DNA from 3 places in the Kitasatospora sp. NEAU-CNBT7 genome. Region 1 is predicted to be linked to each of the others. Evidence: riboswitches for the same ligand, from Rfam matches in the RefSeq annotation. Region 1 holds a riboswitch; each other region holds the start of a gene.

Region 1 (7,537 bases):
GTCACCGTCCTCGGCCACGACATCCTCGCCCTGGAACCCGCGCAGCTGCGCCGGCTGCGCCGCCACCACCTCGGCCACCTCGGACAGGACCCCGCTTCCGGCCTCAACCCCCGGATGCGGGTCGGCCGCATCATCACCGAGTGCGCCGCCGACACCTCCCGCACCACCGTGCACACCCTCCTCGCCCAGGTCCGCCTCCCCACCGACCAGCACCTGGAACGCCGCCGCCCCACCGCCCTGTCCGGCGGCCAGCAGCGCCGCGTCGCCCTCGCCCGGGCCCTCGCCCGCCGCCCCGACCTCCTGCTCCTCGACGAACCCACCGCCGGCCTCGACCCCGCCCTGCGCGACGAGATCGCCGACCTCCTGCGCGAACTCGCCGGCCAAGGCCTCACCGTCGCCCTCTCCAGCCACGACCCCGACTTCGTCGGCCGCTGCGCCGACGACACCACCGACCTCTCACCCGCCGGACCCCCCGCCGCCCGCCCGCACACACCTCCCGCCCGGCCGCACCAGCAGCCCGCGGCGGCCCCGGCCCCGGCCACCGGTCCCGTACCGGGGCCGGTCCTGGCGGCCCGCTCCCTCCACGCCCACGCCGGAACCGGCGCCGGCCGCCGGGACGTCCTCGGCGGGCTCGACCTCGACCTCCGGCCCGGCACCCTCACCGCGGTCGTCGGTCCCTCCGGCTGCGGCAAGACCACCCTGGTCCGCACCCTCGCCGGCCTCCACCCCGCCGCCGGCGGCACCCTCACCCTCCACGGCCGGCCGCTCGCCGCCACCCACCGCCGGCGCGGCCGTGACCAGCTCCGCCGCATCCAGCTGGTCCCGCAGAACCCGCTCGGGGCACTCAACCCGTCCCGCACCGTCGGGGCCACCCTCGCCCGTCCGCTCCGCCTGCACCGCACCCTGCCCGACGACCGGCACCCCGCCCGGATCGCCGAACTCCTCGCCGCGGTCGGCCTGCCCGCATCCTTCGCCGCGCGCCACCCGCACCAGCTCTCCGGCGGGCAACGCCAGCGGGTCTCGATCGCCCGCGCGCTGGCCGCCGAACCGGACGTCCTGCTCTGCGACGAGGTCACCTCCGCGCTCGACCCCGCCACCGCCGACTCGATCATGGACCTGCTGCAACGGCTGCGCACCACCCGGGGGCTGGCGGTCGTCCTGGTCAGCCACGACCTCGACCTCGTCGCCCGGCACGCCGACGTCACCGTCACCCTCCACCCGGCCACCCCCACCGGGGCCACCGAGCAACTCCCGGCACCCGCTTAGCCGGACGCACCCGAGGCCGCGGCCCCGCGGTGCGGCGCCCGGTGTTCCAGCGCCCGCGGCGGTGCGGTGTCCGGTGGCCGGTGTGCCCCGGCCCCGGCCCTCAGGAGGAGGCCGGGTCGGCGGCGGCCCGCTGCGCCGCCGCGCAGACCCGCCGCAGCATGTACTGCAGTTGGGTGCGCTCGCCCCGGGTCAGCGGCCCCAGCACCAGATCCTGCACGGCCCGGGCGTCGTCCAGGGCCGCGCCCAGGGCGGCCTTCCCGGCCTCGGTGACGGTGACCACCTCCTGCCGGCCGCCGATGTGCACCACCAGGACCTGCGCCATGCCCCGGGCCACGAGGTCCTCGACCGCCGAGGCGAGGCCGGGTCCGTCCACGGCCAACTGCCGGGCGAGATCGGTGCGGGCATGCGGACCGTGCTCGGCGAGCACCTCCAGGACCGACCGGTGCAGGGACGCCAGCCCGCGCGCCCGCAGCCGTCCCGCCAGCAGGGTCTCCACCGCGCGACCGGTCTCGGCCAGCAGACGAACGGTCCACTCGGAGGGACTCGTCGGTCCGCCCCGCCTGTCGTACACGCCCTGTCCCATCGCTACGGAGGGGAGTCCTCCGGCCCGGACCGCGTGGGGATGCCTGCCTCGACAGCCGGGCGGCCGTGCACCGGACCGGGAGGGCGTCATCGCCCCCGGGCTCACGCGGCGCTCCACGCGCACGGCACGGCCCGCGAAGTAAACCGGGGCCAACCATACGTGCGCCACGGCCATCGGTCTACATCGATGTCGTCATTCGCGCCGGTCAGGCCCCGCGCAACCCCGCCGCGGCCCACTCCACGTACTCGTGCAGACCGTACGCCAGGAGCAGGCCCAGCAGCGCCGACACCACGACCGCCGTACCGAGGGCCGCCACCGCGGCCCGCCCGCGGCGGCCGCCCGGCCCGGACGGCGCCGCCGCCAGCAGCGCCTCGACCCGCCGGGGCACCGGCCCGCTGCCCACCGACGCCAGCGCCCCGAGACCCCTGGACCGCCGGCCGGCCGGGACGGCCGCCAGCGCCGCCCGCGCGATCGCGGTGGCGGCCCGCTTCCGGCTGTCCACCGCCGCGGCCGCCGCCTCGTCGGCCCAGCGCTCCAGGTGGAAGTCCAGGTCGGGACGGAGCGGGCGCAGCGCGGGGTGGACCGCCGCCGCCAGGTAGGCGATCACCGACAGTAGGTGGTGCCGCCCGGCCAGGTGCGCCCGCTCGTGGGCGAACAGCACGTCCTGCTCGGCCGGACCGAGCACACCGAGCATCCCGGTCGTGACCACGACCCGCCCTTCGCGGCCACGGAACGCGGGCAGCGCGAACGCCTCCGGATCCGCACTGTGGACCACCAGCAGATCGCCGTCCGGGACCGCGCCCCGGACCGAGGTCCAGGCCCGCTCGAGCAGGCGCCGGTGCTCGAACCAGCGCCGCAGCAGCACCGCCGCCTGCACGACGAGCACCACGCCCGCCACGGCGGACACCGGCAGCACCAGCGGCCAGGCAGCCGCCACCGTGTGCAGCGGGATCCGCTCCAGCCGCGCCAGGAACGGCACATGGAACAGGCCGACCAGGGCCGCGACCGTACCTCCGGCGAGCAGCGCCCCGGCGCCCGCGAGCACCGCGGACGCCTGCCGGGGCGGGAGCAGCCCGGCCAGCCGGCGCACGGCCGGCGCCGCGCACCAGGGGAGGGCGAGGGCGAGCCCGACGGGCACCAGGGCGAGGATCACCGGTCGTCCCCGGCGTCCAGCAGCAGGCGGCGCAGCAGGTCCTCGTCGTCCTCGGAGAGCGAGGACACGAAGCGCTTCAGCACCAGGTCGCGCTGCGGCTCGCGCTCGAGTTCCCGGCGCATCCGGCCCGCGGCCAGCCCGGCCGCGTCGTCGGCCGGCGAGTACGCGAATCCCCGCCCGGAGCGGGTCCGCACCACCGTCCCCTTCTCGCAGAGCCGGGTCAGGATGGTCGTCACCGTGGTCCGCGCCAGGCCCCGGCCGATCGCGGCGTTCACCTCCACCGGGGTCAGCGGCCCGGAGGCCGACCACAGGACCGCCAGGACCTCGGCGACGAGCTCGCCGTGCGGGCGTCTCTCCCCGGCCTCGTCCACCGTCACACTCCCGTTCTCCACTCGCATCCGGCACCTCGGCCCGGTCTGCACCTCAAGGTCGATTCATCATCGCACTGCCCGGGAGGGGCCGGTCGGGGTGGCCGGGGCGACGTTCAGGGGCATGTTGTTCGCAGGTGCAAGTGATACGCAATAGTGTGGGTTCGGCATGACCGTCACCGTTGAAAGGAACTGTGTCCTGATGGGCGCGTACTCACTTCCCGATCTGCCGTACGACTACTCCGCGCTCGAGGCGGCGATGACCGCCGAGATCCTGGAGCTGCACCACTCGAAGCACCACGCGGCGTACGTCAAGGGCGCCAACGACACCCTGGAGCAGCTGGCCGAGGCCCGTGACAAGGAGCAGTTCGGCGGCCTGGTGGGCCTGCAGAAGACGCTGGCGTTCCACCTGTCGGGCCATGTGCTGCACTCGCTGTTCTGGGAGAACCTCTCCCCGGACGGCGGCGACCGCCCCGATGGTGAGCTGGGCACCGCGATCGAGGAGCACTTCGGCGGCTTCGAGGCGTTCCGCAAGCAGCTCACCACCGCCACCGTCGGTGTCCAGGGCTCGGGTTGGGGCATCCTGTCCTGGGAGCCGCTGGGCCGGCGCCTGATCGTCGAGCAGGTCTACGACCACCACGGCAACGTCGGCCAGGGCACCACCCCGCTGCTGGCCTTCGACGCCTGGGAGCACGCCTACTACCTGCAGTACAAGAACGTCCGCCCGGACTACGTCACCAAGCTCTGGGACGTCGTCAACTGGAACGACGTCGCCACCCGCTTCGCCGCCGCCAAGAACGCCTGACGGACCGTACGCCGGGGCGCCCGCTCGCACCGGGCGCCCCGGCGCCGGGGCGCCGCCCCGCGGGGCGGCCCCGGGCGTCAGGGCCGGAAGGCGGCCTCGGTCTGGGCGGTGTCCTCGGTGCCGCGGTAGTAGACGATCTTCCCGTCGCGGAAGGTGAAGCGGTGGTGCAGGTCCATCGCCAGGACCCGGCCGCTGGCCCGGTGTTCGGCCCGCATCCGCACCACGCTCAGCACGTCGCTGTCGTTCGCGGCGAAGGACAGCGGGGTGAACTCCTGCACCGCCATGGTCGAACCGAACTGCTCGAAGAAGTCCGCCACTTCGGCCTTCCCGTGGCGGACGCCGTACCACGGCGCCGCGGTCGACGTGGTCTCCGAGGCCCAGTCGACCTCGTCGTCCAGTCTGGCCAGGATCCCCGGCAGGTCGCCGCTGCCGAAGGCCTCGTAGACCGACCTGATCGTCTCGATCATGCTCTGCTCGTTCACCGGACACCTCGCCTCGGTCGGGGCCGCCACCGTCTCGTTCCATGCTAGGAGCGAGGGCGTGCCCACCGCCTTTCGGCGCCGGTCGTGCCGCGCGGCGGCCGGGGGCGTAGCGTCCGGGCCCTGCCCGCCGGTTCTGATCTGCGGTGACGACCGTAGAGTGGCCTGCGCAGCTGGTTCGCCCTGTCCGCCAGGCAGGCGCGTCGCAAGAGGGAACCCGGTGGGAATCCGGGGCTGCCCCGCAGCGGTGAGCGGGAACGACCGCCGTCATACGCACTGGGCCCGTACCGGGCCCGGGAAGCGACGGCCAGTAGGTGTCCGCCCTTCACAGGGCGGGCGCGCCCGCGAGTCCGAAGACCTGCCGCTGCCCGTGGACCGCAGTGGTCCGCGGTCTCACCGGACCCCGAGGGCGGGTCGGCGGCGGGGAGGGACGGCGATCCCGTACCTCCTGCTCCTTCGCGCCCCGGGGCTCACGAACTCGCGAAGGAGAGTTCCGTGAAGCAGACCTACCGCCGGCGCGCCACCAGGGCCGCGACCGCCGCCGTGCCGACGAGCCGCGGGGTGGTGGCGCCGTGACGATGCCCCCTGCCGTCTCCCGGACGCCGACCGACTCGGCGGTCACCCTCGCGCACATCATGAGCGAGCACGACACCAACCTCTACGGGACGGTGCACGGCGGCGTCGTGATGAAGCTGATCGACGACGCCGCGGCCGCCGCCGCCGGCCGGCACGCCGGCGTGCCCGCGGTCACCGTCTCGGTGGAGGAGATGTCCTTCCTCGCGCCGGTCCGGGCCGGTGACCTCCTGACGGTCCGTGCCCGGGTCGACCACGCCGGCCGGACCTCGATGGACGTCTCGGTGGTGGTGACGGCGGAACGCTGGAACCTCACCGGACCGGTGACCAGGGTGGCGACGGCCCAGCTGGTCTTCGTCGCCGTCGACGCGGACGGGCAGCCGCACCGGGTACCGGTCCTGCTGCCGGAGGGCGCCGCCGAACAGCGCCGCGAACGGCTGGCCCGCGAGCGCCGCGCCCGGCGGATGCGCAACGCCGCCGACTGACCCGCCGCCTCCGGAACGGAGGGACCCGGTGGCCGCCCCCGGCGGCCCCGGGTGCCGGGCCCGGACCGCCGGCCACCGCCAGCGCCGCGCCGGGTCGATATCCTGGCCCGCGCGCAGTCGGATGATCATGGAGGAAGCATGGCGAAGTTCAGAGTGACGGTCTGTCTCCCCCCGGCCGCCGTGGACCATCCCGCCTCCGCCATCGCGGCGGCGATGCGCCCCTTCGACCAGAACGTCGACCCGGCCACCGGGGAAGAGGGATACAACCCGCAGGGCGAATGGGACGGGTGGCAGATATCCGGCCAGGACAACCTGGTCGTCCGGCCCGAGTACGCCGGGGACGCCCGGCTCGTCCACCGGCCGGCCCGGCCGAACGACGAGCCCCGTCCGCAGGGGTCGCTGCGCTGCGACGGCGGGCCGCGCGGCCTGCTCGACCTGGCGGGCATGCGTGCGATCAGCGCGGCGGACGCGGCGGCCACCTGGGCCGTGTGGGCCCGCTTCTCCGCCGAGCACCCGCCTGCCGAGCCGCTGTCGGCGTTCCGCGCGCGCCACGGCGCCGCCCCCGGCGTCCACTCGCCCGAGGCGGACCGGGCCAGGCGCGAGCACCTCGCCCAGCCCCTGGTCCAGGCGCTCGCCCAGTACGCGGTCGAGGGCGGCGACCGGCACTACCCCAACAGCTACCTGTCCCAGGACCCCGTTGCTCTCTTCGCCTGCGGCGAGCACGACTTCGTCGAGCGTGCGGCGGCCACGGCCGTGCCCACGTACGCACTGCTGACCCTCGACGGGCAGTGGGCCGACCCCTGGAACCTGCGCTCCCTCGGCAGTCCCCGCCCGGAGGAGTCCGAGCCGGAGGCGTACTGGCGGCTCGCCGACGCCTACCTGCGCGCACTGCCCGAGGACGCGCTGATCGTCCAACTCCTCTGCCACTGCTGACCGGACACCCGGGCGCAGGGCCGTCGCTACGGCTTCGGGAGCGCCGGTTCGTCGCGGGCGGCGTCCGCGGCGGGGGCGTCGGTGCGGATGGCGGGGCCGCGGGGCGGCGGCGGGACGGCACCGAGTTCGTCCAGCATCTCCCGGGTGAAGCCGAAGTAGTACGTGGCCAGCAGGCCGGTGGTGTATCCGGTCGCCAGGCCCGCGGCGTAGACGGCCGCGCTCACCAGGAAGCCGCGTGAGCCGGTCAGCAGGGGGAACAGCGCCCAGCCGGACGGGCCGATGGCGGTCGCGCCGACGGTGGCACCGAGCTGCCCCAGCAGCCCGACGACGGCCCCGCCGCACGCCCCGCCCAGACAGGCCGTGACGAACGGGCGCCCCAGCGGGAGCGACACCCCGTAGATCAGCGGCTCGCCTACGCCGAGCAGGGCCGCCGGGAGCGCGGACCTGATGGTCGCCCTGACCGACGCGTTGCCCCGTAGCCGCAGGAAGACGGCGACGGCGCAGCCGACCTGCCCGGCCCCGGCCATCGCGAGGATCGGCAGCAGCTCGGTGGACCCGTGCTGCTGGATCAGCGTGGTGTGGATCGGGATCAGCGCCTGGTGCAGGCCGAACATCACCAGGGGGAGGAACAGCCCACCGAGCAGCAGCCCCGCCAGCGCACCACCGTGGGCCAGCAGCCAGGTGGCGAGCTCGCCGATCGCCGAGGAGACCTCTCCCGCCACGAACATCAGGCCGAACAGCGTCACCAGGCCGGTGACCAGCACGGTGACGGTCGGGGTGAGCAGGACGTCGAGGCCGTCGGGCATCACCCGCCGGGTCCACCGTTCGACCTGCACCGCCAGCAGCGCGGCGGCGAGCGCCCCGATCACCCCGCCCCGGCCCGGTACGAGCT
Region 2 (7,537 bases), on a different contig from region 1:
CCATGCCGTACATCGCGCTGCAACTGGTCGGCATCCAGGCCGTGCTGGACGTGCTCGGGGTGGGCGGCAGCGGGAACTGGTTCATGAAGGACCTTCCGCTGTTCCTGGCCTTCGGCGTCCTGGCGGCGTACACCTACTCGTCCGGGCTGCGGGCGCCGGCGCTGATCGCCTTCGTCAAGGACACCCTGATCTACGTCGTGATCATCGTGGCGGTGATCTACATCCCGATGCGGCTCGGCGGGTACGGGCACATCTTCGACGCGGCCGCGCAGAAGTTCTCCGCCAAGAAGCCGGACGGCACCCCGGTGGGCTCGCTGATCACCGGCCCGAAGGCGCAGTGGGGCTACGCGACGCTGGCACTGGGCTCGGCGATGGCGCTGTTCATGTACCCGCACTCGGTCACCGGCGTGCTGGCCTCCAGGTCGCGCAACACGGTCCGCCGGAACATGGCCCTGATGCCCGCCTACTCGCTGATGCTGGGCCTGCTGGCGCTGCTCGGCTTCATGGCGGTGGCGGCCGGGGTCGGCAAGGGCGTGAAGGGCTTCAACGCCCAGCTGTCCGTGCCGCAGCTGTTCGAGGACATGTTCCCGGACTGGTTCACCGGGGTGGCCTTCGCCGCGATCGGGATCGGCGCCCTGGTGCCGGCCGCGATCATGTCGATCGCCGCGGCCAACCTGTTCACCAGGAACGTCTACAAGGAGTTCATCCGACCGGACGCCACCGCCGCGGACGAGACCAGGGTCGCGAAGATCGCCTCGCTGCTGGTGAAGGTCGGCGCACTGGCCTTCGTGCTGACCATGGACAAGCAGTTCGCGATCAACCTGCAGCTGCTGGGCGGCCTGTGGATCCTGCAGACCTTCGTCTCGATCGTCGGCGGCCTGTTCACCCGCTGGTTCCACCGCTGGGCGCTGCTGGCCGGCTGGGCGGCGGGCATGGTCTACGGCACCTGGAAGGCGTACGGGGTGTCCTCGCCCGCCACCAAGCACTTCGGCGGCAGTTCGGCCGAGATCCCCGGGATCGGCGAGATCGGCTACATCGGGCTGACGGCGTTCGTACTGAACCTGGTGGTGGCCGTGGTGCTGACGCTGGTGCTGAGGGCGGCCAAGGCCCCCGAGGGACTGGACGCCACCTCGCCGGGCGACTACACCGCCGACGCCGGGGAACCCTCCATCGAGAAGGCCCCGCAGCCTGCGGTGGCGCACTGAGGCGGCGCACCGAAACAGCCGGCGCACTGAGGCATTGGGGGCGCACTGAAATCCGGCACGCGCCCTGCAATGCCGTACGCGCCCTGTGATCGCGCCGTCGCCTCGGTCGACACTGGTCGGCACTTGAGGTGACGGCGCGATCATATCGGGTGATCATCCATGTGGCGGGCCGTTCGTCCCGGGCAGAGACACGGAAACGGGGAGACGCTGCCATGACAGAGCTGGGCACCATCCTGAACGGACACCGGGGCCGGCACGAGGGCGTCAGACTGCCCTCGCTGCTGATCGCCACCCGGCACGGCGAGTCGACCGCCAATGTGGAGTTCCGGCACGCCGACGCGACCGGCGCGCTGACCGTACCGATCACCAGCCGGGACGCCGACATCCCGCTCTCCATCCGGGGCCAGGCCCAGGCCCGGGCGCTCGGCCGCTGGTGGGCCGAGCTGCCGCCGGACGACCGGCCGCGCAGCGTCTGGTGCTCGCCGTACCTGCGCACCACCGAGACCACCCGGATCGCGCTCGCCCAGGCCGGCGGCCTCGGCGCGGTGCCGGTCACCACCGAGGTGCGGCAGGACGAACGGCTGCGCGACCGCGAGCTGGGCGTGCTGGAGATGCTCACCAAGGCCGCCATCGACAAGGAGCACCCCGCCGAGGCCGCCCGCCGCCGCCGGATGGGCGAGCTGCACTACCGGCCCCCGGGCGGCGAGTCCTGGCTGGACGTGGCCCTGCGGATGCGCAGCCTGCTGGCCGACCTGACCCGGGAGGAGGACGGCCGGCCGGTACTGGTGGTCGCCCACGACTGCACCGTGCTGATGCTGCGCTACATCCTCGACCGCCTCACCGAGCAGCAGCTGCTCGCCCTGGAGCCGGTCCGCAACTGCTCGGCCAGCCGCTGGCGGGCCGAGCACGGCCGGCTGGTCCCGGCCGGCTGGAACGACACCGGCCACCTGGACCGGGCACCCGACCGGCCCGCCGACTGAACCGCGTGCCGGTCCGGCGGTCCCGGCCGGGTGCGCGGGCGGCCGCGCGCCGGTCCGACGCGCCGGTCCGACGGGGGCCCGGAGAAGGCCGCGAGGGGTCAGCGGAGGCTCTCGGCCCGCTGCTGCGCCGGCGTCCCGCCGAACGCCCGCCGGTAGGCCTGCGGGGTGGTGCCGAGCCGGCGGCCGAAGTGGTGGCGCAGGGTGGCCGCGTTGCCGAAGCCGCAGCGCGCCGCGACCGCGTCCACCGGCTCGCCGGTGGCCTCCAGCAGGCGCTGGGCCAGCAGCACCCGCTGGCCGGTCAGCCAGCGGTGCGGGGTGGTGCCGGTCTCCTGCTGGAAGCGGCGGGCGAAGGTGCGCGGCGACATGTGGGCGCGGGCGGCCAGCTGCTCCACGGTGAGCTCGCGGTCCAGGTGGTGGCGCAGCCACTCCAGCAGGCCGCCCAGCGACTCGCCGTCCTCGGCCGGCAGCGGGCGGGCGACGAACTGCGCCTGGCCGCCCTCGCGGTGCGGGGCGACCACCATCCGGCGGGCGATCCCGCGGGCCACCTCGGGCCCCTGGAGCTTGCGGACCAGGTGCAGGCAGGCGTCGATGCCGGAGGCGGTGCCGGCCGCGGTGATCACCGGGTCCTCGTCGACGTACAACACGTCGGGCTCGACCGTGGTGAGCGGGAAGCGTGCGGCGAGCAGGTCGGAGTGGCGCCAGTGGGTGGTGCAGCGGCGGCCGTCGAGCAGGCCGGCCGCGCCGAGCAGGAACGTGCCGTTGCAGATCGACAGCACCCGGGCGCCGCGCGCCACGGCGGCCCGCAGGGCCTCGATCAGCGGGGCCGGGTAGTCGTCCCGGATGCCGGTGGCGGCGGCGATCACCAGGTCCGCGCCGGCGATCCGCTCCACGCCGTGCGGGACGTCGACGCTGAAGCCGGCGTGGGTGCGCAGCGGTCCCGGGCGGGCCGAGGCCAGTGCGAAGTCGTAGACCGGCAGGCCGTCGTCGCTGCGGTCGAGGCCGAAGACCTCGCAGGCGACGCCCAGTTCGAAGGGGTGGATCTCCTCCAGCACCACGGTGACGACGTTGGTCAGCATGGCCCCAGGATGCCGGTGGCAGCTTTTCGAGGCAAGTGGTCTTTTCTGCCACTCGTGGCCGGGTCCGGCCGTCGCGAGAGTGGAGCGCATGGACTCTTCGGCACTCATGGGCGTACTCGCCCCGGCCGCCGCGGTCGGGGCCTTCGGCCTGCTCGGCCTGCTGGCCGGCCGCGACCTGGAACGCACCTCCCGGCACGGCCGGGACAACTGGCACCGCCCCGGCGGCTACCCGGCCGACCCCGGCCGGCCGGACCGGCTGCACGGCGCCGCGGCCGGAGCGGGCACCCCGACCGCCGCCGCCCCGCCGCCGGCCGCCCAGCCCCCGACCACCCCGCCGCCGGCCGGCCCGGCCTTCGCCACCCGGCTCGCCACCACCCTGGCCGCCGCCGCCGATCGGGGCCCCGGCAGACTGGTGGCATGGACACCGCCCCCGACCTCGTCATCCGCCGGGCCCTCCCCGAGGACCTGGACGCCGCCGGAGCCCTCTCGGTCGAGGTCTACGTCGGCGAGGGCTACAGCCGCCCGGACGGGCCCTATCCCGAGCTCCTGCGGGACACCCGGCGCCGCGCCGAGGAGGCCGAGCTCCTCGTCGCCGTCGACCCGGCCGGCGGAGCCGTGCTCGGCAGTGTGACCTTCGCCCCGGGCGGCAACCCGTGGGCCGACATCGCGGCGCCGCACGAGGGCGAGATCCGGATGCTGGCGGTGGCCCGGGCGGCCCGCGGCCGGGGCGCCGGGAGCGCGCTGGTGCGGGCCGCGATGGCGCGCAGCCGGGAGCTGGGGCTGACCGGGATGGCGTTCTCGACCCGCCCGGCGATGACCGCGGCCCACCGCGTCTACGAACGGCTGGGGTTCCGGCGGAGCCCCGAGCGGGACTGGGAGCCGGCCCCCGGCATTGATGTGATCGTCTATTCGATCACATTCTGACGGCTCACCCCGTGGCGCAACGCAGTCGAGCGACCACGACACGCGGCACTACATCTGGTGGCGCATCCTGACCCCGCCCACAACATGTATGCTCGCTCTCGCTGTCGACGCAGGGGAACCCGGTGGGAGTCCGGGACTGCCCCGCAACGGTGAGCGGGCTTCGCAACACCCTGACCCGCGAGTCCGAGACCTGCCGACGGCGTGCCACACGGCTTCCCCGCAGATGCCTTGCAGCACCGCAGTACTTGTCCGGGCCTCGCGGGTGGGCCGGGGTGGGACCACGCACGCCTGGTGATTCGGCGTGCCGCTCCGCCCTGCCTGAAACGGTCCGGCCGATCTCGTCCGCCGCCGCCACAGGAGAGAGTGCGCCTTGACCGTCGCCGCCTCAGTCGCCCTGCCGTCCCAGGGTTCCTCCCCCAGCCTCCGGCCGGGTGGTGCCACCACCGCCGCCGACGCTGATCCCGGTGCCGCGCTGCTGCGCCTGCTCACCGACCGCAGCGTCGACCTTCCCCAGGTGGACCCCGGCCACGTCGCCGCCGCCGCGCTGCGCGGCCGCCACGCCGGCTCCGACTTCGCGGAGCTGCGTGGACTGGCCGTGGAGGCCGCCGCGTCGATGATCGCCGAGGACCCGCAGTACTCCAAGCTCGCCGCCCGGCTGCTGGCGCTGGAGATCTCGGACGAGGCCGTCGGCCAGGGCGCCGTGTCGTTCTCCGCCTCGATCGCCGTCGGCCACACCGAGGGCCTGATCGGCGACACCACCGCGGACTTCGTGGCGAAGCACGCGGACGCCTTCGACGCCCTGATCGACGAGCGCGGCGACGACCGCTTCGAGTACTTCGGCCTGCGCACCGTGCAGTCCCGCTACCTGCTGCGGCACCCGATCACCCGCAAGGTGATCGAGACCCCGCAGCACTTCCTGCTCCGGGTGGCGGCGGGCCTCGCCGTGGGCGACGGCGAGCGGGCGGTGCGCGAGGTCGCGGAGCTGTACGCGCTGATGAGCGCGCTCTCCTACCTGCCGTCCTCGCCGACCCTGTTCAACTCCGGCACCAAGCACCCGCAGATGTCCAGCTGCTACCTGCTGGACTCGCCGCTGGACAACCTGGACTCGATCTACTCGCGCTACGCGCAGATCGCCCGGCTGTCCAAGCACGCCGGCGGCATCGGCCTGTCCTACAGCCGGATCCGCTCGCGCGGCAGCCTGATCCGGGGCACCAACGGCCAGTCCAACGGCATCGTGCCGTTCCTGCGCACCCTGGACTCCTCGGTCGCCGCGGTCAACCAGGGCGGCCGGCGCAAGGGCGCCGCCTGCGTCTACCTGGAGACCTGGCACGCCGACATCGAGGAGTTCCTGGAGCTGCGCGACAACACCGGCGAGGAGGCCCGCCGGACGCACAACCTGAACCTGGCGCACTGGATCCCGGACGAGTTCATGCGCCGGGTGAACGCCGACGCCGACTGGTCGCTGTTCTCCCCGGCCGACGTGCCCGAGCTGGTCGACCTGTGGGGCGCCGACTTCGACGAGGCGTACCTGAAGGCCGAGCAGGCCGGCAAGGCCGTGCGCACCATCCCCGCGCAGACCCTGTACGCCCGGATGATGCGCACCCTGGCGCAGACCGGCAACGGCTGGATGACCTTCAAGGACGCCTCCAACCGCGCCGCCAACCAGACCGCGCTGCCCGGCCGCACGGTGCACTCCTCCAACCTGTGCACCGAGATCCTGGAGGTCACCGACGACTCCGAGACCGCGGTCTGCAACCTGGGCTCGGTCAACCTCGGTGCCCACGTCGCCGACGGCGCCACGGCCGGGGACCTGCTCGGCGCGATGGACTGGGACCGGCTGGACGCCACCGTGCGCACCGCCGTGACCTTCCTGGACCGGGTCATCGACATCAACTTCTACCCGACCCCCGAGGCCGGGAACTCCAACTCTCGCTGGCGCCCGGTGGGCCTGGGCGTGATGGGCCTGCAGGACGTCTTCTTCAAGCTGCGGATCGACTTCGACTCGGCCGAGGCCAAGCAGCTGTCGACGCTGATCGCCGAGCGCATCATGCTGACCGCCTACGAGCGCTCCAGCGAACTGGCCGAGGAGTTCGGGCAGCACAGCGCGTACGGCGAGACCCGCGCCGCCCGCGGCCAGCTGCACATCGACCACTTCGACGCGGCCCCGCAGTGGACCGCCCGCTGGGACGCGCTGCGCGCCAAGATCGCCGTCACCGGCCTGCGCAACTCGCTGCTGCTGGCCATCGCGCCGACCGCCACCATCGCCTCGATCGCCGGCGTGTACGAGTGCATCGAGCCGCAGGTCTCCAACCTGTTCAAGCGCGAGACGCTGTCCGGCGAGTTCCTCCAGGTCAACCCGTACCTGGTGCGTGAGCTCAAGGAGCTCGGCGTCTGGGACCAGCAGACCCGCGACTCGCTGCGCGAGTCCAACGGCTCGGTCCAGGAGCTGGGCTGGCTGCCCGCCGAGGTGCGCTCGCTGTACCGGACCGCCTGGGAGCTGCCGCAGCGCGCGCTGATCGACCTGGCCGCCGCCCGGCAGCCGTACATCGACCAGAGCCAGTCGCTGAACCTCTTCATGGCGGCGCCGACCATCGGCAAGCTCTCCTCGATGTACGCCTACGCGTGGAAGGTCGGTCTGAAGACCACCTACTACCTGCGTTCGCGCCCGGCCACCCGGATCGCCCAGGCCGCGTCCGGCGCCGCCCGCACCGCCGCCCCGGTGCCGGTGCCCACCCCGACCCTGACCCCGGAGGAGGAGGCGGCCCTCGCCTGCTCCCTGGAGAACCCCGAGTCCTGCGAGGCCTGCCAGTGAGTTCCGCCGATCGCGACAAGATGCTGCTCGACCCCGGCTTCGAGCTGACGCTGCGTCCGATGCGCTACCCGTCGTTCTACGACCGGTACCGGGACGCGATCAAGAACACCTGGACCGTGGAGGAGGTGGACCTGCACTCCGACGTCGCCGACCTCGCCAAGCTGAGCGAGGGCGAGCGGCACATGATCGGCCGGCTGGTCGCCTTCTTCGCCACCGGTGACTCGATCGTCGCCAACAACGTGGTGCTGAGCCTCTACAAGCACATCAACTCGCCCGAGGCCCGGCTCTACCTGTCCCGGCAGCTGTTCGAGGAGGCCGTGCACGTCCAGTTCTACCTGACGCTGCTCGACACCTACCTGCCCGATCCCGAGGACCGGGCGGCGGCCTTCGCCGCGGTGGAGAACATCCCCTCCATCCACCAGAAGGCGCAGTTCTGCTTCAAGTACATGAACGCCGTCGACCACCTGGACTCGCTGCAGTCCAAGGACGACCGCCGCGCGTTCCTGCTGAACCTGATCTGCTTCGCGGCCTGCGTCGAGG
Region 3 (7,537 bases), on a different contig from region 1:
TACGACGAGGTGAGCGGCATCGGCCGGGGCCGCCGGCTGCTGTTCCAGGACGTGCCCGAGCCCAAGACCGTCAAGAACCGGCTGCACATCGACATCCACGGTGAGCGCGGCCGGCTCGACGAACTGGTGGCCCGGCTGGAGGCGCTGGGGGCGACCCGGGTCCGCGAGCACGACCAGGGGCCGGCCGGACACTGGTGGATCATGCAGGACCCCGAGGGCAACGAGTTCTGCGCCGCCTGAGCACGGCCCGCACACAGGAGCGCCCCGGACCGCGCGGAGCCCCGGGCCGCCGATCCAGCGATCGGCGGTCCGGGGCTCCGGTACGGCTGCGCCCCGCCCGTCAGGCCGGCGGGTAGCGGCGCGGGGTCCAGACCACCTCGGTGCCGTTGTCGCGCGCGACGGCCTGGGTCTGCGAGGAGCCGATCAGCAGGATGGTCCGCATGTCGACCTCGGCCGGGTCGAGGTCCGCCAGCCGCACCGTCCGCACCCGCTCGGTCGGGCCGCCGACGTCGCGGGCCAGCACCACGGGGGTGTCCGGCGCGCGGTGCTCCAGCAGCAGGTCACGGGCCAGCCCGACCTGCGTGGTACGGCTCTTCGACCCCGGGTTGTACAGGGCGAGCACCAGGTCGGCGGCGGCGGCCGCGGCCAGCCGCCGGGCGACCACCTCCCAGGGCTTGAGCCGGTCGGAGAGCGAGACCACCGCGTAGTCGTGGCCGAGCGGGGCGCCCGCCCGGGAGGCGGCGGCGTGCGCGGCCGTCATCCCGGGGACGATCCGCACCGGCACCGAGCGGTACGGCTCGGCGCAGGCGGCCTCCAGGACGGCGGTGGCCATCGCGAACACCCCCGGATCGCCCGAGGAGACCACCGCGACCCGGTGGCCCCGCCGGGCCAGGTCGAGCGCGAACTCGGCCCGTTCGGCCTCCACCTTGTTGTCGGAGCCGTGCCGCTGCTGGCCGGGGCGCACCGGCACCCGGTCCAGGTAGGTGGTGTAGCCGACCAGGTCGGTGGCGCCCGCCAGCACGCCGCGCGCCTCGGGGGTGAGCCACAGCGGCCCGGCGGGGCCGGTGCCGACCACCACCACCTCGCCCTGGCCGGCGGGCCGTTCGGCCGCCACCCGGTCGATCCGGCTGGGCAGCACGGCGACCGAGAAGTACGGCACCGACTCCGGGTCCACCCCGGCCAGCGGCGCGGTGCGCTCACCCGGCATGGTGGCCCGCTCGACGTACTGCGCGTCCTCGAGCCGCCCGGCCCGCTCGAGCGCCCGGCGCACCGCCGGGAAGGTGCGGCCGAGCTTCATCACCACGGCCGAGTCGGCGGCGGCCAGCCGGGCCGTCAGCTCCTCCTCGGGCAGGGTGCCCGGGATGATCGTCAGCGTCTCCTCGGCCTCCACCAGCGGCCGGCCCAGCCGGGCCGCGGCGGCGCTCACCGAGGTCACGCCGGGCACCACCTCGGTCGGGTAGCGGTCGGCGAGGCGCTTGTGCATGTGCTGGTACGAGCCGTAGAACAGCGGATCGCCCTCGGCGAGCACCACCACGTCGCGGCCGGCGTCCAGGTGGGCGGCCAGCCGGGCGGCGGCCTGCTCGTAGAACTCGTCCAGCGCACCGCGGTAGCCGCCGGGGTGGTCGGTGCTCTCCACGGTCAGCGGATAGACCAGCTTCTCCTCGATCTGTCCGGCCGTCAGGTAGGGCTCGGCGATCGAGCGGGCGATCGAGCGGCCGTGCCGGGCGCTGTGGTACGCCACCACGTCGGCCTTGCCGATCAGTGCGGCGGCCTTGACGGTGACCAGCTCCGGGTCGCCGGGGCCGAGCCCGACACCGTACAGGCGGCCTGTCTGACGGTCCGTCATTCCACTTCGCTCGCAATCGCGTTGATGGCGGCGGCGGCCATCGCGCTGCCGCCGCGGCGGCCGCGCACCACCAGGTGCTCCAGGCCCGCCGGGTGCTCGGCCAGGGCCTGCTTGGACTCGGCGGCGCCGATGAACCCGACCGGGACACCGATCACCGCGGCCGGCCGCGGGGCACCGGCGGCCACCATCTCCAGCAGCCGGAACAGCGAGGTCGGCGCGTTGCCGACGGCGACCACCGCGCCCTCCAGGTGCGGCAGCCACAGCTCCATCGCGGCGGCGCTGCGGGTGTTGCCCAGCTTCGCGGCCAGCTCGGGCACCGAGGGGTCGGCCAGGGTGCAGATCACCTCGTTGCCGGCCGGCAGCCGCTTGCGGGTGACCCCGCTGGCCACCATGTTCACGTCGCACAGGATCGGCGCCCCGGCGCGCAGCGCCTCGCGGGCGCGGGCCACCACGCCCGGCGAGTACACCAGGTCCTCGACCAGGTCGGTCATGCCGCAGGCGTGGATCATCCGCACCGCGACCTGGGCCACGTCGGCGGCCAGGCCGGCCAGGTCGGCCTCGGCCCGGATGGTGGCAAAGGACTGCCGGTAGATCTCGGCGCCGTCCTTCTCGTACTCGATCACGTCATCCTCCGGGCCTCGGCGACCGCCTCGGCCATCTCTTGCGTCGTCACTTCCGCCGAGGCCTCGCCCCGGGTCACCCGGTAGCCCTGCCCCGTGGCGAGCACGTCCACCCAGGTTCCGCCCGGGTGTCCGCAGCGCCGCCCGCAGCCGGACCAGTGCACCGGCACCCCCGGCTGCTCCGCCGCGTCCAGGGCCGCCGCCGCGTCGGCGCGCACGTCGGCCAGCGACTTGGCGCAGCCGGGCGTTCCGGTGCAGGCGCTGGCGCGCTCCCAGGGCGAGCCCGGTTCGGTGCGCAGTCCGGCCTCGGCCAGCCGGGGCAGCCACCCGGCCGCCGCGCCGGGCAGCACCACACCGCGCCAGGGGGTCACCCGCAGGCCGTCCGCGGCCGCCTCGGCCAGCAGCCGCCACTGTCCGGCGTCGGCCCGGCCGAACCGCAGGCCGACCGACAGGCCGCCGGGCAGCACGCCGGCCGGCGGGTGCGGCCCGGCCGGTGCGGGCAGCTCCAGCGGGCCGGGGTCGAGCAGGTCGGGTGCCTCGCGCAGGTGCCAGGCGGTACGGCCGGCGGCCGCCAGCGCGGCCAGGAAGTCGCGGGCGGCGGCGAGGGCCGCGTCCACCGCGCCGCCGGCGGGAACCGGCCGGGCGGTGGCGGCACGGCCCAGGCGCAGCAGGGCCGCGCCGCCGGGCCTTGCGATCAATGTCACATCGGCATCGAGGGCGGCCACGTCGCCGCGCCCGTCGTCCAGCGCGAACAGGAACTTGCCGCTCAGCGCGGCGGCCCAGCCGCCGGCGCACAGCCGGTGGTCGAGTTCGCGCACCCAGGCCTGGACGTCGGCGTGGCCGCGGCCGTCGAGGCCGGCCAGCGGCGAGGCGACGATGTTGCGGACCCGCTCGTGCGTGTCGGACGGCAACAGTCCGGCCGCGCGCAGCCGGGCGCCCAGCTCGGCGCCGGCGTCCGAACCGAGGCCGCGCAGCTGGACGTTGCCGCGCGAGGTGGTCTCCAGCTGCCCGTCGCCGAGCTGCTCGGCGGCCTCGGCCAGGACCAGTGCCTGAGCGGCCGTCAGCAGTCCGCCGGGCACCCGGACCCGGGCGAGCGCGCCGTCGTCGGCCCGGTGCAGGCGCAGCGCGCCGGGGCAGGCGTCGGCCCGGCCCCGGTCGGGCAGGGCGGGGCCCGGCGCGGAGGCGTCGGGAGTGGGTGGCATGGCGGCGAGCATACAGATGGTCCGATCGGATGCCCCCGGTCTCGTAGATCACAGCCGCGGACCAGCTCCGCAGCCGGTCGGCACCCCGTACGATGCTGCCCGGGTGGCCCGCGGGCCACCCGTGCCAGCGACGGCGCAAGGGGAGGAAACCGGTGCAAACCCGGTGCGGTCCCGCCACTGTGACCACGGTTCACCGCCGTGGGAGCCAGGAACTCCTGCCGTCCCTCAGACCAGCCCTCCGGCGCGTGGCCGGGGGGAACCGCCACGGGGCGCGGACCCCGAGGAAGGCTTGACCTGTGCGCTGCCGCATGTCCTGCGCCGCCCGCCCGTTCGCCGACGAGGCCGGGAGGCCCCTCGCATGATCCTGCTGCTGTCGACCTCCGACACCGACCTGCTCAGCGCCCGCGCCTCGAACGGCCCGGTGCCGTACCGCCTGGGCAATCCGGCCCGGCTGGCCGTCGAGGACCTGCCCGCGCTGACCGAGGGCACCGACCTGGTGATCGTCCGGCTGCTCGGCGGCCGCCGCGCCTGGCAGGAGGGCCTGGACGCGCTGCTGGCCGGCCCCCGCCCGGTGGTGGTGCTGACCGGCGAGCAGGCCCCGGACGCCCAGCTGATGGAGCTGTCCACCGTCCCGGCCGGGCTCGCCGCCGAGGCGCACGCCTACCTCGCGCACGGCGGCCCGGCCAACCTGGCCGAACTGGGCGCCTTCCTGTCCGACACGGTGCTGCTGACCGGCCACGGCTTCGCGCCGCCGGTCTCCGCGCCGGAGTGGGGACCGCTGGAGCGCACCGCCCGCACCGCCGAGGGCCCGGTGATCGCGGTGCTGTACTACCGCGCGCACCACATGAGCGGCAACACCGGCTTCGTCGAGACGCTCTGCCGGGCGATCGAGGACCGGGGCGCGCAGGCGCTGCCGCTGTACTGCTCCTCGCTGCGCGGCGCCGAGCCGGAGCTGCTGGCGCGCCTGGGGACCGCCGACGCGATCGTCACCACCGTGCTGGCGGCCGGCGGCACCCGCCCGGCCGACGCGCAGGCCGGCGGCGACGAGGAGGCCTGGGACGCGGGCGCGCTCGCCGCGCTGGACCGCCCGATCCTCCAGGCGCTCTGCCTGACCTGGTCGCGGGCGGCCTGGGAGGCCAGCGACGACGGGCTGTCCCCGCTGGACACCGCCACCCAGATCGCCGTCCCGGAGTTCGACGGCCGTCTGATCACCGTGCCGTTCTCGTTCAAGGAGCTGGACGAGGACGGGCTGACCGTCTACGCGGCCGACCCCGAGCGGGCCGCCCGGGTGGCGGGCATCGCGGTCCGGCACGCCCGGCTGCGGCACGTCCCGGCCGCCGAGCGGCGGCTCGCGCTGGTGCTCTCGGCGTACCCGACCAAGCACGCCCGGGTCGGCAACGCGGTCGGTCTGGACACCCCGGCCTCCGCGATGCGGCTGCTGGCGCGGCTGCGCGCGGAGGGCATGGACCTGGGCACCGACCTGCCGGGCCTGGACGACGATGCCTCCGAGGACCAGCACGAGGGTGATGCGCTGATCCACGCGCTGATCGCGGCGGGCGGGTACGACCAGGACTGGCTGACCGAGGACCAGCTGGCCCGCAACCCGGTCCGGATCCCGGCCGCGGACTACCGCCGCTGGTACGCCACCCTCCCGGAGGGCCTGCGCGGCCAGGTCGAGGAGCACTGGGGCCCGCCGCCCGGCGAGCTGTACGTGGACCGCTCGCAGAACCCGGACGGCGACATCGTGCTGGCCGCGATCCGGTCCGGGAACCTGCTGGTGCTGATCCAGCCGCCGCGCGGTTTCGGCGCCAACCCGGTGGCGATCTACCACGACCCGGACCTGCCGCCCAGCCACCACTACCTGGCCGCCTACCGCTGGATCGCGGCCGAGCAGTCGGACGGCGGCTTCGGCGCCGACGCCGTGATCCACCTCGGCAAGCACGGCAACCTGGAGTGGCTGCCCGGCAAGACCGCCGCGCTGTCCGCCGACTGCGGGCCGGACGCGGTACTCGGCGACCTGCCGCTGATCTACCCCTTCCTGGTCAACGACCCGGGCGAGGGCACCCAGGCCAAGCGCCGCGCCCACGCCACCCTGGTCGACCACCTGGTGCCGCCGATGGCCCGCGCCGACTCGTACGGGGACATCGCCCGGCTGGAGCAGCTGCTGGACGAGCACTCCAACATCGCGGCGATGGACCCGGCCAAGCTGCCGGCGATCCGGGCCCAGATCTGGACCCTGATCCAGGCCGCCCGCCTGGACCACGACCTGGGCCTGGACGAGCGGCCCGAGGACGACGGCTTCGACGACTTCCTGCTGCACGTCGACGGCTGGCTGTGCGAGGTGAAGGACGCCCAGATCCGGGACGGGCTGCACGTGCTCGGCCAGGCGCCGCAGGGCACCGACCGGGTCAACATCGTGCTGGCGATCCTGCGGGCCCGGCAGATCTGGGGCGGGGTCAGCGCGCTGCCCGGCCTGCGCGAGGCGCTCGGTCTGGACGAGGCCGCGCCGACCCTGGGCGCCACGGACGCGGCCGAGGCGCAGGCCCGCGCCCTGGTCGAGGCGATGGAGGCCGAGGACTGGGCGCCGGAGGCGGTGGAGAAGGCCGCCGCCGGGCACCCGGACGCGGTCCGTGCGGTGCTGGACTTCGCCGCCCGCCAGGTGGTGCCCCGGCTCGCCGCCACCACCGACGAGCTGGACGCGGTGCTGCACGCGCTGAACGGCGGCTTCGTGCCGGCCGGCCCGTCCGGCTCGCCGCTGCGCGGCCTGGTCAACGTGCTGCCGACCGGCCGCAACTTCTACTCGGTCGACCCGAAGGCCGTGCCCAGCCGGCTGGCCTGGGAGACCGGGCAGGCGCTGGCCGCCTCGCTGGTCGAGCGCTACCTGGCGGACAACGACGGCGCGTACCCGCCGTCGGTCGGCCTGTCGCTGTGGGGCACCAGCGCGATGCGCACGGCCGGCGACGACATCGCGGAGGCCTTCGCCCTGCTGGGCGTGCGCCCGGTCTGGGACGACGCGTCGCGCCGGGTCACCGGCCTGGAGGTGATCCCGCTCGAGGAGCTGGGCCGTCCCCGGATCGACGTGACGCTGCGGATCTCCGGCTTCTTCCGGGACGCCTTCCCGCACGTGGTGGCGCTGCTGGACGACGCGGTGCGGCTCGCCGCCCGGCAGGAGGAGGCACCGGCGGACAACTTCGTGCGGGCGCACGTGCAGGCCGACCTGGCGGTGCACGGTGACGAGCGCAAGGCCACCGTCCGGGTCTTCGGCTCCCGGCCGGGCACCTACGGCGCCGGTCTGCTGCAGCTGATCGACAGCCGGGACTGGCGCACCGACGCCGACCTGGCCGAGGTCTACACGGTCTGGGGCGGCTACGCCTACGGCCGCGAGCTGAACGGCCGCCCGGCCCGCGAGGAGATGGAGACCGCGTACAAGCGGATCACCGTCGCGGCCAAGAACACCGACACCCGTGAGCACGACATCGCGGACTCCGACGACTACTTCCAGTACCACGGCGGCATGGTCGCCACCGTGCGCGCGCTGACCGGGAAGAACCCGGCCGCGTACATCGGCGACTCGACCCGGCCCGAGACGGTCCGCACCCGCACCCTGACCGAGGAGGCGGCCCGGGTGTTCCGCGCCCGGGTGGTCAACCCGCGCTGGCTGGAGGCGATGCGCCGGCACGGCTACAAGGGCGCCTTCGAGATGGCCGCTACGGTGGACTACCTGTTCGGCTACGACGCCACCACCGGCGTGGTCGCGGACTGGATGTACGAGAAGCTGACCGAGGAGTACGTGCTCGACCCGGTCAACCGGGAGTTCCTCACCGGCGCCAACCCGTGGGCGCTGCACGGGATCAGCGAGCGCCTGCTGG

Evidence for each region. A riboswitch is a leader RNA that binds a small molecule or an ion and turns the genes downstream of it on or off. The one in region 1 is predicted to bind cobalamin.
Region 2: linked by a shared signal. The riboswitch ahead of AC2TEW_RS12735 (ribonucleoside-diphosphate reductase subunit alpha) and the one ahead of AC2TEW_RS05995 (acyl-CoA thioesterase) in region 1 are both predicted to bind cobalamin.
Region 3: linked by a shared signal. The riboswitch ahead of cobN (cobaltochelatase subunit CobN) and the one ahead of AC2TEW_RS05995 (acyl-CoA thioesterase) in region 1 are both predicted to bind cobalamin.

The regions. Positions count from the first base shown of each region.
Region 1 covers NZ_JBXQQB010000003.1:229,972-237,508, forward strand. The annotation lists gene AC2TEW_RS05965 (ABC transporter ATP-binding protein) at 1-1,266, shown strand, start outside; gene AC2TEW_RS05970 (winged helix DNA-binding protein) at 1,367-1,837, opposite strand; gene AC2TEW_RS05975 (M48 family metalloprotease) at 2,055-3,002, opposite strand; gene AC2TEW_RS05980 (BlaI/MecI/CopY family transcriptional regulator) at 2,999-3,400, opposite strand; gene AC2TEW_RS05985 (superoxide dismutase) at 3,573-4,175, shown strand; gene AC2TEW_RS05990 (nuclear transport factor 2 family protein) at 4,253-4,657, opposite strand; cobalamin riboswitch at 4,811-5,034, shown strand; gene AC2TEW_RS05995 (acyl-CoA thioesterase) at 5,233-5,712, shown strand; gene AC2TEW_RS06000 (hypothetical protein) at 5,851-6,645, shown strand; gene AC2TEW_RS06005 (PTS transporter subunit EIIC) at 6,672-7,537, opposite strand, start outside.
Region 2 covers NZ_JBXQQB010000007.1:242,047-249,583, forward strand. The annotation lists gene mctP (monocarboxylate uptake permease MctP) at 1-1,205, shown strand, start outside; gene AC2TEW_RS12720 (histidine phosphatase family protein) at 1,418-2,185, shown strand; gene AC2TEW_RS12725 (helix-turn-helix domain-containing protein) at 2,284-3,261, opposite strand; gene AC2TEW_RS12730 (GNAT family N-acetyltransferase) at 3,679-4,185, shown strand; cobalamin riboswitch at 4,268-4,397, shown strand; gene AC2TEW_RS12735 (ribonucleoside-diphosphate reductase subunit alpha) at 4,658-6,997, shown strand; gene AC2TEW_RS12740 (ribonucleotide-diphosphate reductase subunit beta) at 7,018-7,537, shown strand, end outside.
Region 3 covers NZ_JBXQQB010000019.1:97,050-104,586, reverse strand. The annotation lists gene AC2TEW_RS23920 (VOC family protein) at 1-240, shown strand, start outside; gene AC2TEW_RS23915 (precorrin-2 C(20)-methyltransferase) at 341-1,846, opposite strand; gene AC2TEW_RS23910 (precorrin-8X methylmutase) at 1,843-2,469, opposite strand; gene AC2TEW_RS23905 (ferredoxin-like domain-containing protein) at 2,466-3,668, opposite strand; cobalamin riboswitch at 3,783-3,905, shown strand; gene cobN (cobaltochelatase subunit CobN) at 4,027-7,537, shown strand, end outside.